DNA from 4 places in the Lysinibacillus sp. NPDC093712 genome. Region 4 is predicted to be linked to each of the others. Evidence: predicted binding sites of a transcription regulator. Region 4 holds the regulator's gene; each other region holds the start of a gene.
The links. Region 4 encodes LexA, which represses DNA repair genes until DNA is damaged. Its sites were predicted from a motif close to CGAACATATGTTCG; they were not measured.
Positions count from the first base shown of each region.

Region 1: the regulator LexA is predicted to act here: its motif matches at 2,017-2,030, upstream of ACQKNX_RS07865 (YolD-like family protein).
Region 2: the regulator LexA is predicted to act here: its motif matches at 1,862-1,875, upstream of parE (DNA topoisomerase IV subunit B).
Region 3: the regulator LexA is predicted to act here: its motif matches at 1,582-1,595, upstream of ACQKNX_RS11440 (ImmA/IrrE family metallo-endopeptidase).

Region 1 is NZ_JBNNUU010000002.1:94,312-97,524, forward strand. Features, by position in the region: gene ACQKNX_RS07845 (hypothetical protein) at 1-354, opposite strand, end outside; gene ACQKNX_RS07850 (hypothetical protein) at 495-800, opposite strand; gene ACQKNX_RS07855 (hypothetical protein) at 953-1,174, opposite strand; gene ACQKNX_RS07860 (aconitate hydratase) at 1,296-1,649, opposite strand; gene ACQKNX_RS07865 (YolD-like family protein) at 1,642-1,980, opposite strand; gene ACQKNX_RS07870 (hypothetical protein) at 2,222-2,428, opposite strand; gene ACQKNX_RS07875 (hypothetical protein) at 2,465-2,656, opposite strand; gene ACQKNX_RS07880 (MBL fold metallo-hydrolase) at 2,918-3,213, opposite strand, start outside.
Region 2 is NZ_JBNNUU010000001.1:1,040,704-1,043,916, forward strand. Features, by position in the region: gene ACQKNX_RS05480 (spore germination protein) at 1-185, opposite strand, end outside; gene ACQKNX_RS05485 (HesB/YadR/YfhF family protein) at 331-621, opposite strand; gene plsY (glycerol-3-phosphate 1-O-acyltransferase PlsY) at 640-1,242, opposite strand; gene parE (DNA topoisomerase IV subunit B) at 1,895-3,213, shown strand, end outside.
Region 3 is NZ_JBNNUU010000002.1:790,515-793,727, forward strand. Features, by position in the region: gene ACQKNX_RS11420 (ORF6C domain-containing protein) at 1-446, opposite strand, end outside; gene ACQKNX_RS11425 (ORF6N domain-containing protein) at 427-669, opposite strand; gene ACQKNX_RS11430 (helix-turn-helix transcriptional regulator) at 704-952, opposite strand; gene ACQKNX_RS11435 (helix-turn-helix domain-containing protein) at 1,106-1,504, shown strand; gene ACQKNX_RS11440 (ImmA/IrrE family metallo-endopeptidase) at 1,612-2,115, shown strand; gene ACQKNX_RS11445 (hypothetical protein) at 2,461-2,895, opposite strand.
Region 4 is NZ_JBNNUU010000001.1:30,865-34,077, forward strand. Features, by position in the region: gene ACQKNX_RS00155 (prepilin peptidase) at 1-337, shown strand, start outside; gene ACQKNX_RS00160 (gamma-glutamyl-gamma-aminobutyrate hydrolase family protein) at 350-1,072, shown strand; gene lexA (transcriptional repressor LexA) at 1,110-1,727, opposite strand; gene yneA (cell division suppressor protein YneA) at 1,903-2,217, shown strand; gene ACQKNX_RS00175 (YneB family resolvase-like protein) at 2,214-2,879, shown strand; gene ACQKNX_RS00180 (GNAT family N-acetyltransferase) at 2,966-3,213, opposite strand, start outside.

The DNA.
Region 1 (3,213 bases), on a different contig from region 4:
ATTACCTAGTTTCTTACCAGTATTTCTTATGAAATAAGGTACTGGTTCCGCAATTATAGTATTAACATAAATAGGATGAACTAAATTAAAAGATGAATCATGACGGTGGATTTGAGCTAAAAACCTTTTGTATGAATCTGTTGAGCCATTTGTTACTTCAAGTATGTCTCCGTCATATAGATCATCATCAACCATATCGCAATTTCCGATGTATTGACCTACAGATTCAAAATGAACTGGAACATCATCAATATACGCTAACTTATCTTCATAATTAATATGTAAATTACCATAAAGCCATTTTCCACCATTAGCTAATTCCTCAATAGACATGCCTCTAAATTTAATCACCATTATTACCTCCTATTTTTTAGTAATACTTGATTTCTTAACCTAAGTATAATTGAATAATTACATAAAAACAAGTATAAATTATGTATTTCTTTATTTAATTTTCTATGAACATACAAAAAAAGAGAGTCAATTAAGACTCCCTACTTTTCATTCGCAATCATATATTGATAAAAATCACAGTCTTTATTTAACTTCAGTGATTTGCAGACATCATCTTCAATTACACAAAAGAAGACTGGATCAAACTTACCATCATATTCATCTTGTTTTGTAATAATCGCATGTATCAATTCTCGTTTACTTTTACCGTTATAAGATGGAATATCTAAAATATGACCAATCTTTTTTAATAAAGACAACGAAAATTCTTTAACAATTTGCTCTGGAAACATTAACTCTAATTGATCTTTTCTTTCCTGTTGTTGTTTCATAAAAGTTTCAAACACGTTTATTACACCCTTTCATGGCGAACATAACTTCATTCATTTCAATTTCCAATATTATACCAAAAGCGCTAATTTTATAAAAGGGAAATATTATTGAATAAGAAAAAAGAGAGCCAATATCGACCCTCTCCAAAGTACTCAGTACAAATTACTTATTCTATTATTTCAAACGTAGACGTTACTCTTACTTTTTTAAGTTTAAAACTTTCATAATTATTTTCATACATATATTGCCCTAACCATATGTCATATTGCGCTTCCTGTTCAGAGTTATATAAAGTGGCATCTTCAATATTATCTGTAATACTACTCTCCATATATGAACTTATAAAAAAATTATCTGCAAACTGTGCAACATACTTAATGTCTAGCAATTGAATCAACGCCTTTCGAAATTGAATTAAAACTCAATATCTATCATACTCAATTTTAATTCAATCATCACTTATTTTGAACTAATAAATGAAAAGCCACCCATATAACAGTGAGTGGCAATTACAATTTCATTTTCTTATTTATATGATCGTTCAGTAGGTTTTCTACATTCGTTTTCAATGCTTGATTAGCGTATCTTAACTCTACATCATTTCCTGCTGTAGCTATCTTTACATCACTAAAGTATTCATCAATTTTAGTCCACCCAACTATTCGTATGCGTTGTTGTGTAAGCTGTCTTTTAAGATTAAAGCATTTGTTACGTAAATCCTTTAATAATGAATCCATTAACGGCAGAAATACATTACTCAACTTAAACTGTTCTACCTTCAGGTAATCAATTTGTAATGATTTCACAGCTAGTTCTAACAATAAAAATTTGTGCACAAGCTGACGTTGCTCTGGATTAATCATCTGAATTTACCATCATGGCTTTTTGCAATTGATCAAATGTGATGCGTTTGATTGAGATGTCAGTTTCAATTAATAATTCTTTATTTAAAATATCGGTTCCTGTTATGATACCTATTACGTCATACAACTTATTGTTACTCCAAATAGTTAATTTAACTTGTTCTTTCATCTTATAGGAACGTTGTATGATTTGTTCGATTTCATCAAATTCCCATTCAGTTAGTACACGTTTAGTATCGTAAAACTGTTCCTTTTTCCATTCTTTAAGTTTATCTAAGTGTTCTGGTAGCATCAATGATGTCCACTTCATATTTCCACGATCATCAATCATAATAACACTCCTTCAATTATCGTTTGTATTTATTATAGAACATTTGTTCTGTAATATACAATACCAATATCCAGAAATGTCATGAAATCTTCTCCTTCTTAATATTCTTTAATCCATCGATAAAGTAAAGTAAATTCTCATATACCTCTGCTTTGATTTCTGCCTTGCCTTCTTATTGTATCTTGCGTTCTCATATGTATGATTTAATGATAGTTCTATGTGATACTTTAGCCATTCGTATTTAGTTTTCTTCATATTTCACAACCTTTAATTTGTTCTTGTTATACCTGCTATAGCATGACCTCACATAATGTAAGTCCTTCCACGCACGGTCAAAATGAGGAGTTCTTTCGAAAATAAAGTTATCTTCTTCATCTTTAGTATATTCAAACCCTAGCCATACTAGTGCGTCTGCTAATACTCTTGTTTTCACTATTCTAATTTTCATTTATGTATTTATCTCCTTTTATTTAATATTCTCATTTTATAATAAATACTCATTTTCGATTTTACTGAACTCTTTAAGCACCTTATCCATCATTTCTTGCTTACCTTTGCTATCTACATCATGTATATCCTTCACTAAATCATATTCATGATGTAGCATTTTTCTAACTCGTCTTAACACATTCAAACTACTCATACCTTTAATTGCATCTATTCCAATATTGTCCATGGTAAACCTCTATTCTTATTTTATGTAATTAAAACTTCTTAGCTAACCATGTTGACACTTTTGTGATAAAAGGTTCATATATGTATTTGTCTAATCCAAACATTATCTCCTCTATGTTATATGCTAACCACCTTAGAATAAATAATGGGAATGTAACAGGTAGCATGATAATTCTCATAGTATTATCAATGATATTCTTTACTTTCATTTGCTGTTTCGATCCAACAAAATGATTAACCATTTATTCACCCTCTTCGCCTTTTAAAATTCATTAACTACAACATTAAATCCTAATGCAAAAGCCTCTTCACGAATAAATCCTTCGTCTAAATGCATACACCACACTATGTTACGAACGTCGTTATATATTAATTTATCTAATTTATTCAATGACAGGTGGACATTTCCTTCATAATCAGCCTTACACGTATCGACATATACAATATCATAATATTCCTGATGAATTAGCATTAATCTTTTATCGTCAATCGATGAACTATCTCCAGAATACCAGACTCTGTTATTATGACTTATTAACTCGATACCATAAGAGAATA
Region 2 (3,213 bases), 1.0 Mb from region 4:
TCAATATAAATAAGAGCAATTGATAGTTTATCGAGTTGGTCAAGTGTCATTTCACGAATAATTACATCGTTACTATTACCTAGCGCTTCTTTAATCGTAAAAATATTTTCTGAAAGAGAAGTGTGCAGTAACTTCGTAGAAGGATTTTGCTGTTGGGAGGTATTGTTGTTTTCTGAAACTGGCATTATGTTTCCTCCTCAAAGTATAGATTGACTAGTTAGAGGATGGTCAATTTTACGAAGAGCTAAACCAAATAGTGCAAACTAAAGATTGTTATTGTTCAAAATGAAAAAAGTGTTTCCTTTCATTTTGGTGAAAGGAAACACTGTGTTATTTTAAATAGTCGTATTTTAATTCGTAAAGTTGTTTGTCAACGTCAATGTGTAAGTTATAATCGTTAAAAAACCATAGATCTTTCTCATCGATATAGTAGGTCACACCATCAATGACAGTTTGAACGCCTATTTCGAGAGGTTCTTCGCGAGTCATCCCAAGAGAAAATCCTTCGTGGAAAGGGCTTGAACCACCATATCTTGCATAAAACCGGATTGTATCTCCTGTTTCGACTTCCATTTCGTTTTTAAACCATTGAAGCGCTTCATCTGTCAGTGCGATATTCATGCGTGAACTCCTTTCATGTTAAAGCCATTTCACTTTTGGTTCAGTACCATTTTTAATGCGGGTAATATTTGCTCGGTGACGATAAACAATAAAAATAAATAAAAATGCTACTAATATAGCTAATGCGAAATCGCCTGTCACAAAAAAATAAATAATCGAATAGATTAATGCAACTAGTGCAGCAATCATCGATGTTAGGCTGACAATTTTCGTAAGCTTTAACGTTACGATAAATGCGATGAATAGTAAAATGAATAGTGGCCAAGAATAGCCTAGTAGGACGCCAGCTGATGTGGCAACAGCTTTTCCGCCACGGAAGCTTGCAAAAATAGGAAACATATGACCAATCACCGCAACAAGCCCTAAAATAAGTCCGTGAATCGTGGCATCAGAGAATACTGGGAGTGCAACTAATAACACAGCAGCTGTTCCTTTTAAAATATCCATGATTGTAACAACTAAACCTGCTTTTTTTCCTAATATACGGAAGGTGTTGGTAGCACCTAAATTGCCACTACCATGCTCGCGAATATCTGTTTTGTAAAATATTTTGCCAATCCATAACCCAGAAGGTATAGAGCCGATAAGATAGGCACATAAAATAATAAGTCCGTTTAACATAGGTGGACTCCTTTCATCCAAATAATAACACTTGGTACTAATAGTTTGTAACAAGTATTTTACACTTTTTCTCTTTAATCTACAATGATATGAAGGAGATTTCATCATGGGCCTTGAATTCAATACAAAAGGAAAATATTTCACCATGATTTCAAAAGTCACAGGCTTATGTTAGCTTATGTTAGGTTGTACGACACTATTATAGTATCAATACCTAAGCCCTTTCTTAAAAATATAGGTAAAATGGCAATTTTGTCAATCACACATTCCTTTGGTAGAATAGAAGTCTATCTTTAATTTCTATGTGAAGCTATAAAAAATCATCATTCAACAGAAAACACCTACTCATCACGTTTTGGTAAGCTGAGTGTAAGCATGAAGTTGGCGTTTATTGCTGGCTGAATGAAGATAGAGCCTATGACGATAGTTGTGGATTTTGTATAGTGGTCATTGCAGTAAGCTACAGGCAGTTGCAGTCATTTATGTCCGTTAACTGACTTAGATTGGTCGTTTAACAAAATTCATAGAAGACATTACGCCATAGCGTAAACAAAAATATATATATCTGTCACTAGCTATTGACAGGAAATGCTATTATTATTAGGATGAGAACGTAATCAGAACATGCGTTTGTTTTTTGGAGGGGAATCTTTTGGCGAATAAACAGTCACCAAGCGTCTATAATGATGACGCCATTCAAGTATTAGAAGGATTAGAAGCGGTACGAAAGCGACCCGGCATGTATATCGGTTCCACAGACGGCAGAGGACTTCATCACCTTGTATATGAAATCGTGGATAATTCGGTGGATGAAGCACTAGCTGGCTTTGGTTCTCATATCATTGTCACTATTCATAAAGATCAGAGCTTAAGTGTTCGAGACTTTGGACGAGGGATGCCAACAGGTATGCATAAAATGGGCAAGCCTACCCCTGAAATTATTTTCACTGTATTACATGCAGGCGGTAAATTTGGGCAAGGCGGCTATAAAACGAGTGGTGGCTTACATGGTGTTGGTTCTTCCGTTGTCAATGCTTTATCGACATTTTTAGAAGTAACGATTCATCGTGATGGCAAAAAGTATAAGCAGCGTTTTGAAAATGGTGGACACCCTGCAACGACACTTGAAGAAATTGGTCAAACAAAACAAACAGGAACACTTGTCCATTTCCTACCAGACGACACGATCTTTTCAGTCACAAAATTCAATTATGATACGCTTGCAGAACGTTTACGTGAGTCTGCATTTTTATTAAAAGGATTAAAAATTGAGTTAATCGATCAACGCGAGGAAGGCAAAGGTGATGTTTTCTTTTATGAAAACGGCATTGAAGCTTTCGTTGCGTATTTGAATGAGGAAAAAGATGTTCTTCATCCTGTGAAATATGTAGAGGGTGAACAAGATGATATCGAGGTTGAATTTGCCTTCCAATTCAACGACGGTTATTCAGAAACGATTTTATCGTTTGTTAACAACGTTCGTACACGTGACGGTGGTACACATGAAACAGGTGCAAAATCTGCGTTGACGCGAGTTTTCAATGAATATGCACGTAAGATCGGTCTATTGAAAGATAAAGATAAAAATCTTGAAGGAACAGATATTCGTGAAGGTTTAGCGGCGATTATCTCTGTTCGTATTCCAGAGCATTTATTACAATTTGAGGGTCAAACGAAAGGTAAGCTTGGTACGAGTGAGGCGCGTTCTGCAGTAGATAGCGTTGTTTCAGAGCAGCTTTTATATGTTCTTGAAGAGAATGCGGAGCTATCAGCTTCCCTTGTTCGTAAAGCGATTCGTGCACAACAAGTTCGTGAAGCGGCGCGAAAAGCGCGTGAGGATGCTCGTAACGGGAAGAAAAACAAAAAAGGTAGTACGATTCTATCAGGAAAGCTAACACCTGCACAATCTCGTAATGCTGCAAGAAACGAATTATATCTAGTCGAAGGTGACTCTGCCGGTGGTTCTGCAAA
Region 3 (3,213 bases), on a different contig from region 4:
TTAAGTACATTTTGCAAATCTTGCCTACGAATATCTTTATAACTAGCAACAGCAAAACGATTCTTAATTTCACGATGCAATTCACGAAATAATTTCGACTGGATTGTTGTATTAACTTCAATCGCATAAACTTTTATGGCAACTTCTTTTTGTACAGCGCGTTGTTCACCAGAAGTTAATGTTATTTGTTCATCCACTTTTTCGTTAATCATTGATAGTTCCTTTCTTATTTCATACTGTTCTTGTTTAATTGCTTGAGTATTTTCCACTAAATCAGCTGTTGTACGAAGGACGGTCACAAGTGCTTGATTTTTAGATAATGGAACTACATTTTCTTTAACTGTGTAGTATTCGTCTACTAAAATTTCGTACGCGTCCCAAGCTTCGTCTGTATTAAGAGACTTAGCATGAAGCCAAGCTCCTTTTTCAGTCCATAGGTATAACACTCACTCTAGCCATATTGGAAATTTGTAATTGTAGCTGCGCTTTTTGGAAATTTAATAATTCCTTACCCTCTAATTTGATATAGTGTTTATATTCCTTATATCGATCTTTATTTTCTGAAAAGTTCTTAGAAATATGGTCACTGTTTGTTCCATAACTTTCTGCAATTTGTGCTGTCGTTAGTACGCGACGATTTTCATATAAGATAATTTGTAATAATTTCATGTCAATATAACCTCCTTAGTTAACAAACGTTGTATCATATCGCTACATAAATACATTTTATACAGTCGTTTTGTAACGAATCGTGACTTTTATCATCAAAAAAAAGAACCCAATCAAAATCTAATACTACCGCAATAGATTTAGCAACATGTACAGAAGGCCTGCGTTTACCTTGTTCAATCATGGTATAATATGCACGTTTAATTCCAGATGCTTTAGCGACATCATCATGAGTCAGTTTATTTTCTAAACGTCTTGTCTTTAACCAAGTCCGATTTTCCAATTATTGACCACCTTTCATATAGCTTATTTATAATATAGTGTCAATTCGTTACTTAGTCAACAATAAATGTATCGTTTTGTTACATTATTATTTTTTATTGGATTAGTAACAGATTGTTACATATAATTATATTTAGAAACGCGAGGTGAAATTATGCTAGGTGTACGCTTGAAATATCTACGAAAATCAGATAACAAAACTCAACAAGATATAGCAGACATTCTAGGCATTACTAGACCAGCTTATACTGCTTATGAACAAGGGAAGAGAAATCCTGATTATGAAATTTTAGAAAAAATTGCGGACTACTACAATGTGTCTATAGATTATCTTTTAGGGAGAACAGATAATAAAAGAGCTTTACATACTCAAGCTGGCATCTCTGATAATGAATACAACAATCTGAGTGCATATCAAAAAGAGGTAATTGACTTCTTTTTAACTAGAGAAGATTTATTTTTCAAAAACCAACCGGAAAATTTATTGGATGCATTAGAACAGTTTGAAGTTTTCTATGAAGTATTGAAACGTCAACAAGAAAACAAAAAATAAATCACAATAATTTGTAACATTTCCAAACATTATAAAAATTCGCCTTTTCTTTGGTGAATTTTTTTGTTACCATAAATAGAACATATGTTTGATAAAAGAGGGATATTATGAATTTTATTTATACTCATCTAGAAGATTACATTCGTGAATTATTTACAAGTATTGATGTGACAACACCTAAACAACTAAATCCAGGATTAATCGCCTCACGCCTTGGTTTTACACTATACTTTTTACCTTACGATTCTACTAATACAGGAAATGTAATTTTTATTGATTCTAGATTGTCTGAAGAAAGGCAGTGGCAGGAATTCGGACATGAATTATGTCATGCAACAGTACACTCTGGTAACCAAGCAAAATCTATTTCTCTTTTCAGAGAGTATCAAGAATGGAAAGCAAATAGTTTTGCTCTCCAAGCCTGTGTACCCACTTTCATGCTTAATAAGATTAAACTACCTGTAAATGAGGAAAAAGCAATTATTACAATTCAAGCGTTCTTTAATGTAGAATACGATTTTGCGAAGAAAAGATTATATCACTATCTTAATAATCATTATTTTGATGGTTATAGGCTTACTGAAGGGAGTAATTATTGTGAGCTACGTTAAGAAGATTAATTAAAAAAATTTAATTGCAGAAGATGCTGGAGTAGAGGGAGAATGAGACGAACATATGTTTCTATTTTAAAAAATTTGGAAACCCTATTGCCCCGATTCAATAAGTCAATGGTGAGATTGCGTTATGGAAAGGAATCCTGATTTATCTCAGATACGTTTCCATGATTTACGACCTACTTCAGCAACTTTATTAATTCAGGCTGATGACCATCCCAATGTCATTCAATTAATACGTTAAACAGAAATACAATAACCTTGAATAATATCAGTTTTAACTAAAAATAGCCACGCGCATATAAATGAGCATGGCTTTTATTATTATAGCAAATCCTTATTTTAGTTAACAAATGTAGAAATCTTTCCACTATATGTAGCTAAATAACCCTTTCCCGCTGGCACTGCTCCTTGTAATTTTAGATTTCCTCTATATAAATAGCCATCAATCCATTTTTCGTAAGGATACAATGTTGGGATAGAGCTATTAAATGTATAGTACACTTGGTGCGATGCATCTGCATAAAGATAAAAACCTAGTGGATTAAAATCAGATTTAGTGATTGTCTCTGATATTATTTCCCCATCCTCATATTCTTTATCGATGTCAAAACCAAGAGGTAGTTCTGTTACTGATTCCGTTACCGGTTCTGTTACTGGTGTAAATTTCTCACCATCGTTAAAGCTTGTTTCTTCGGTAGCTATAGAGATTCCTGAAAATGCAAAAAATCCAAAAACTAATGTTAACGCGCACAACAAAATACTTAGTCTCTTCATTTCCTTCATCATCTCCTTTATAGTATAAATCATTTTGATTATAAATAGTGATCACATGATTTTCAATATTTTTTTATAATTCAGACTAATATAACTAATTTACTATTGGCAAGTGGTCCAACCCTTCAATTAATCATGAACCTATTTAAAAAAGCTTCGTTGAACAATTTCTGAACAATTCAACAATTTTCGAGTAAAAAAAGCAACGATTAGGTCGTTAAAAAAGCACTTTAAAAAATTCACTTTTTTACATATACAAATATTTATTATTAATTCAACCTTACCTTATTTATCAGTTCTATTTTAACAAAGTGAAAA
Region 4 (3,213 bases):
TGTGCTATCGCTTTTAACGCCGTGGTGGGATAGTATCGTAGGTGCCGTCGTCGGCTTTGGCATATTATATTGTATTGCTGTTGTATCACGTGGTGGTATGGGCGGTGGCGATATAAAATTATTCTTTTTACTTGGACTTGTACTTGGTACAATAAATACATTATTGACATTATTTGTAGCGGCGGTAATTGGTATGATTGTCGGGATAATCGTGCTCAAAGTACGGCAACAAGGTCGAAAAACGCCGATTCCTTTTGGACCATCCATTGCTTTAGCTGCAATTATCGTGTATTTCTATGGTGAAGTCATCATCGATTGGTATGTAGGATTATGGTAAGGGGGTATATGGATGAAACCAATTATTGGTATTACAGCATTTGCGGAGGACGATTTATCGTCAAAATTGAATGTAGCCTATAGCAAAAGTGTCATTGAGGCTGGTGGCATTCCATTTATTATTCCACTAGGGGTAGAGGAAGATGTAGCACAAATTTTATCGTTGACGGACGGCTTATTATTATCTGGTGGTCATGATGTTCATCCATTTGAATTTGGAGCGGAGCCTCTACCGAAGCTAGGACAAATACATCCAGAACGAGATAGGGTGGAGCTTGCCTTAATTCATGCGGCTTTTACAAGGAAAATGCCAATTTTGGGGATTTGCCGTGGCATGCAAATACTTAATGTTGCATTAGGTGGAACTTTATACCAAGATATTGATAGCGAATATCATAGTAGTAAGCTGTTAAAGCATACGCAACAAGCGGCTCGTGGTGTTGCTACACATTATGTGCAAATTACGCCAGATACGTTGTTAAAATCAATTATCGAGGAAGAAAAAATTGCTGTGAATTCATTTCACCATCAAGCTGTAAATGTATTAGCAGAGAAGCTAATCGTTGCAGCGAAATCGAGTGATGGCCTAGTTGAAGCGTTCGTACACGAAGACTATCCGTTTTGTTTAGCAGTGCAGTGGCACCCAGAAGAACAAGCAGTAGTAGGAGATTTAGCTGCACAGAAACTCTTTGCAGCCTTCACTCAGGAGAGCTTAAAATATAAAAGAGAAGCATGAGTGCTTCTCTTTTTTGTTTGCTAAGTATGAGAATGCATTAATGTACACGGCGATATAAGCCGACTACTTGTCCTAAAATCGAAACTTGGTCTACAATAATCGGTTCCATTGTAGCGTTTTCTGGCTGTAAGCGAAAATGATTTTTTTCCTTGAAGAAGCGTTTAACTGTTGCTTCATCTTCTTCTGTCATTGCAACAACAATATCACCGTTATCAGCTGTTGCTCTTTGCTTGACGATGACTAAATCTCCATCAAAAATGCCCGCCTCGATCATCGATTCACCCATAATTTCTAACATAAATAGCTGATCTTCACTTGTACCGTAAATATCAGGTAATGGGAAATATTCGTCGATATTTTCAATGGCTGTTATAGGTGATCCAGCTGTTACCTTACCAACAAGCGGTACATGGATGACGCTTTGCTTTTGAATTGAATCTTCTGGCTCTAAAATTTCAATCGCACGTGGCTTAGTAGGATCTCGTCGAATAAAGCCCTTTTGCTCTAATCGAGCTAAATGTCCATGAACCGTTGAGCTTGATGCAAGTCCAACTGCTTCCCCAATCTCACGTACAGATGGCGGATACCCTTTTGCACGTACTTCTTCTTTGATAAACGCTAGTATATCCTCTTGTCTTTTCGAAACTTTTTTCATGATTGCTCACCTCTTTTTTTATATCATTCTTCTTACTATCTTCTTACTAGATAGTATAGCAGAATGCGAACACTTATGCAAACATAGGTTCGAAAAGTGTTTGACAAAAACGTCTGTTCGCTTTATCATAAGAACATACATTCCGAACAAACATTCTGAAAAGGGGATATGATGAATGAATTGGTTTAAAAAAAATACACATATTTCAATTTTATTAGGCGCATTTTTACTATTTGCAGGTTATCTTGTTATAACTGATCCTGGAGACATTACTTACACTGAAATCTATATCGAACATGGCGATAGCTTATGGTCGTTAGCTGAGCAATACCGTGGTAAAATGGGTATGGACGACTGGATAAAACTTGTGAAAGCCGAGAACGAATTACATAGCGTAAAAATAGTTGCTGGAAAATCACTTGTTATACCAGTAGTGGGGGACAATAAGATACCCACCAATTCAATTGAAATTGCGAGAAGTGAAAGATGATGAATAAACAACGAACGGCTGTAATTTACTGCCGTGTGAGCACCGAAAAAGAGACACAAAGTTCTTCATTGGAGCGTCAACAAGAAGAATTACTTCGTTATGCTAAGGAACAAAACTACGATGTGAAAAATGTTTTTCTGGATAAGCATAGTGGGTATGATGTTGAGCGCGAAGGATTACTTGAAATGCTCGATTATATTAAAGAAAAAGAGATACACGCATTATTTGTGCAAGATGAAACACGTTTAGGGCGTGGTAATGCACGAATGGCTGTACTTCATTTATTGCAAAAAACGGAAACAGATGTTTTTTCCATGCGTGATGCAGGGCCTGTACAATTGAATGAGATGGATACGATGTTGCTCGAAATTTTAGCTATTGTTGAGGAATATCAACGTAAAATCCATAATGCGAAAATTCGTCGTGGCATGCGTCGTGCAGTAGAAAATGGCTATCGTCCCGAACATAATCTTTCCAAGCGTGGTAATCCAAATGGTCAGGAGCGTAAGGAAGTGCCTATAGAAGAAATAGTGAAGCTACGCAATCGTGGCTTTACCTATGAGGAAATTGCTGCGACACTAAGAGGTCTTGGCTTCGATGTAAGTAAGGCAACCGTACATAGGCGTTATCAAGAACATCAAGAAAGGTTAGCGGGCAAGTAATTTGCCCTGCTAATCTTTTTTCATGCTTAAAAACGCTCCTGATTGGAAAATAAACTGTCCAAGTAGGTAGAAGGGCAAGATTAATTTCATGTTAAAGCTACCCATTCTTCTTGCAAAATAGCGTAATAGTATTCATCCCACCAATCGTTACCATATGGTATACATTTTTTAAAAAATCCTTCACGTTGCATACCGATTTTTTCCATCACTCGGTAGGAGGCAATATTTTCAGGCTGGCATGTAGCGATAATTCTATGAAGCTTCATTTTGGTAAACCCATAATCTAATAGGGCGTGCGCTGCTTCTGAAGCATAGCCTTGACGATAATATGCTG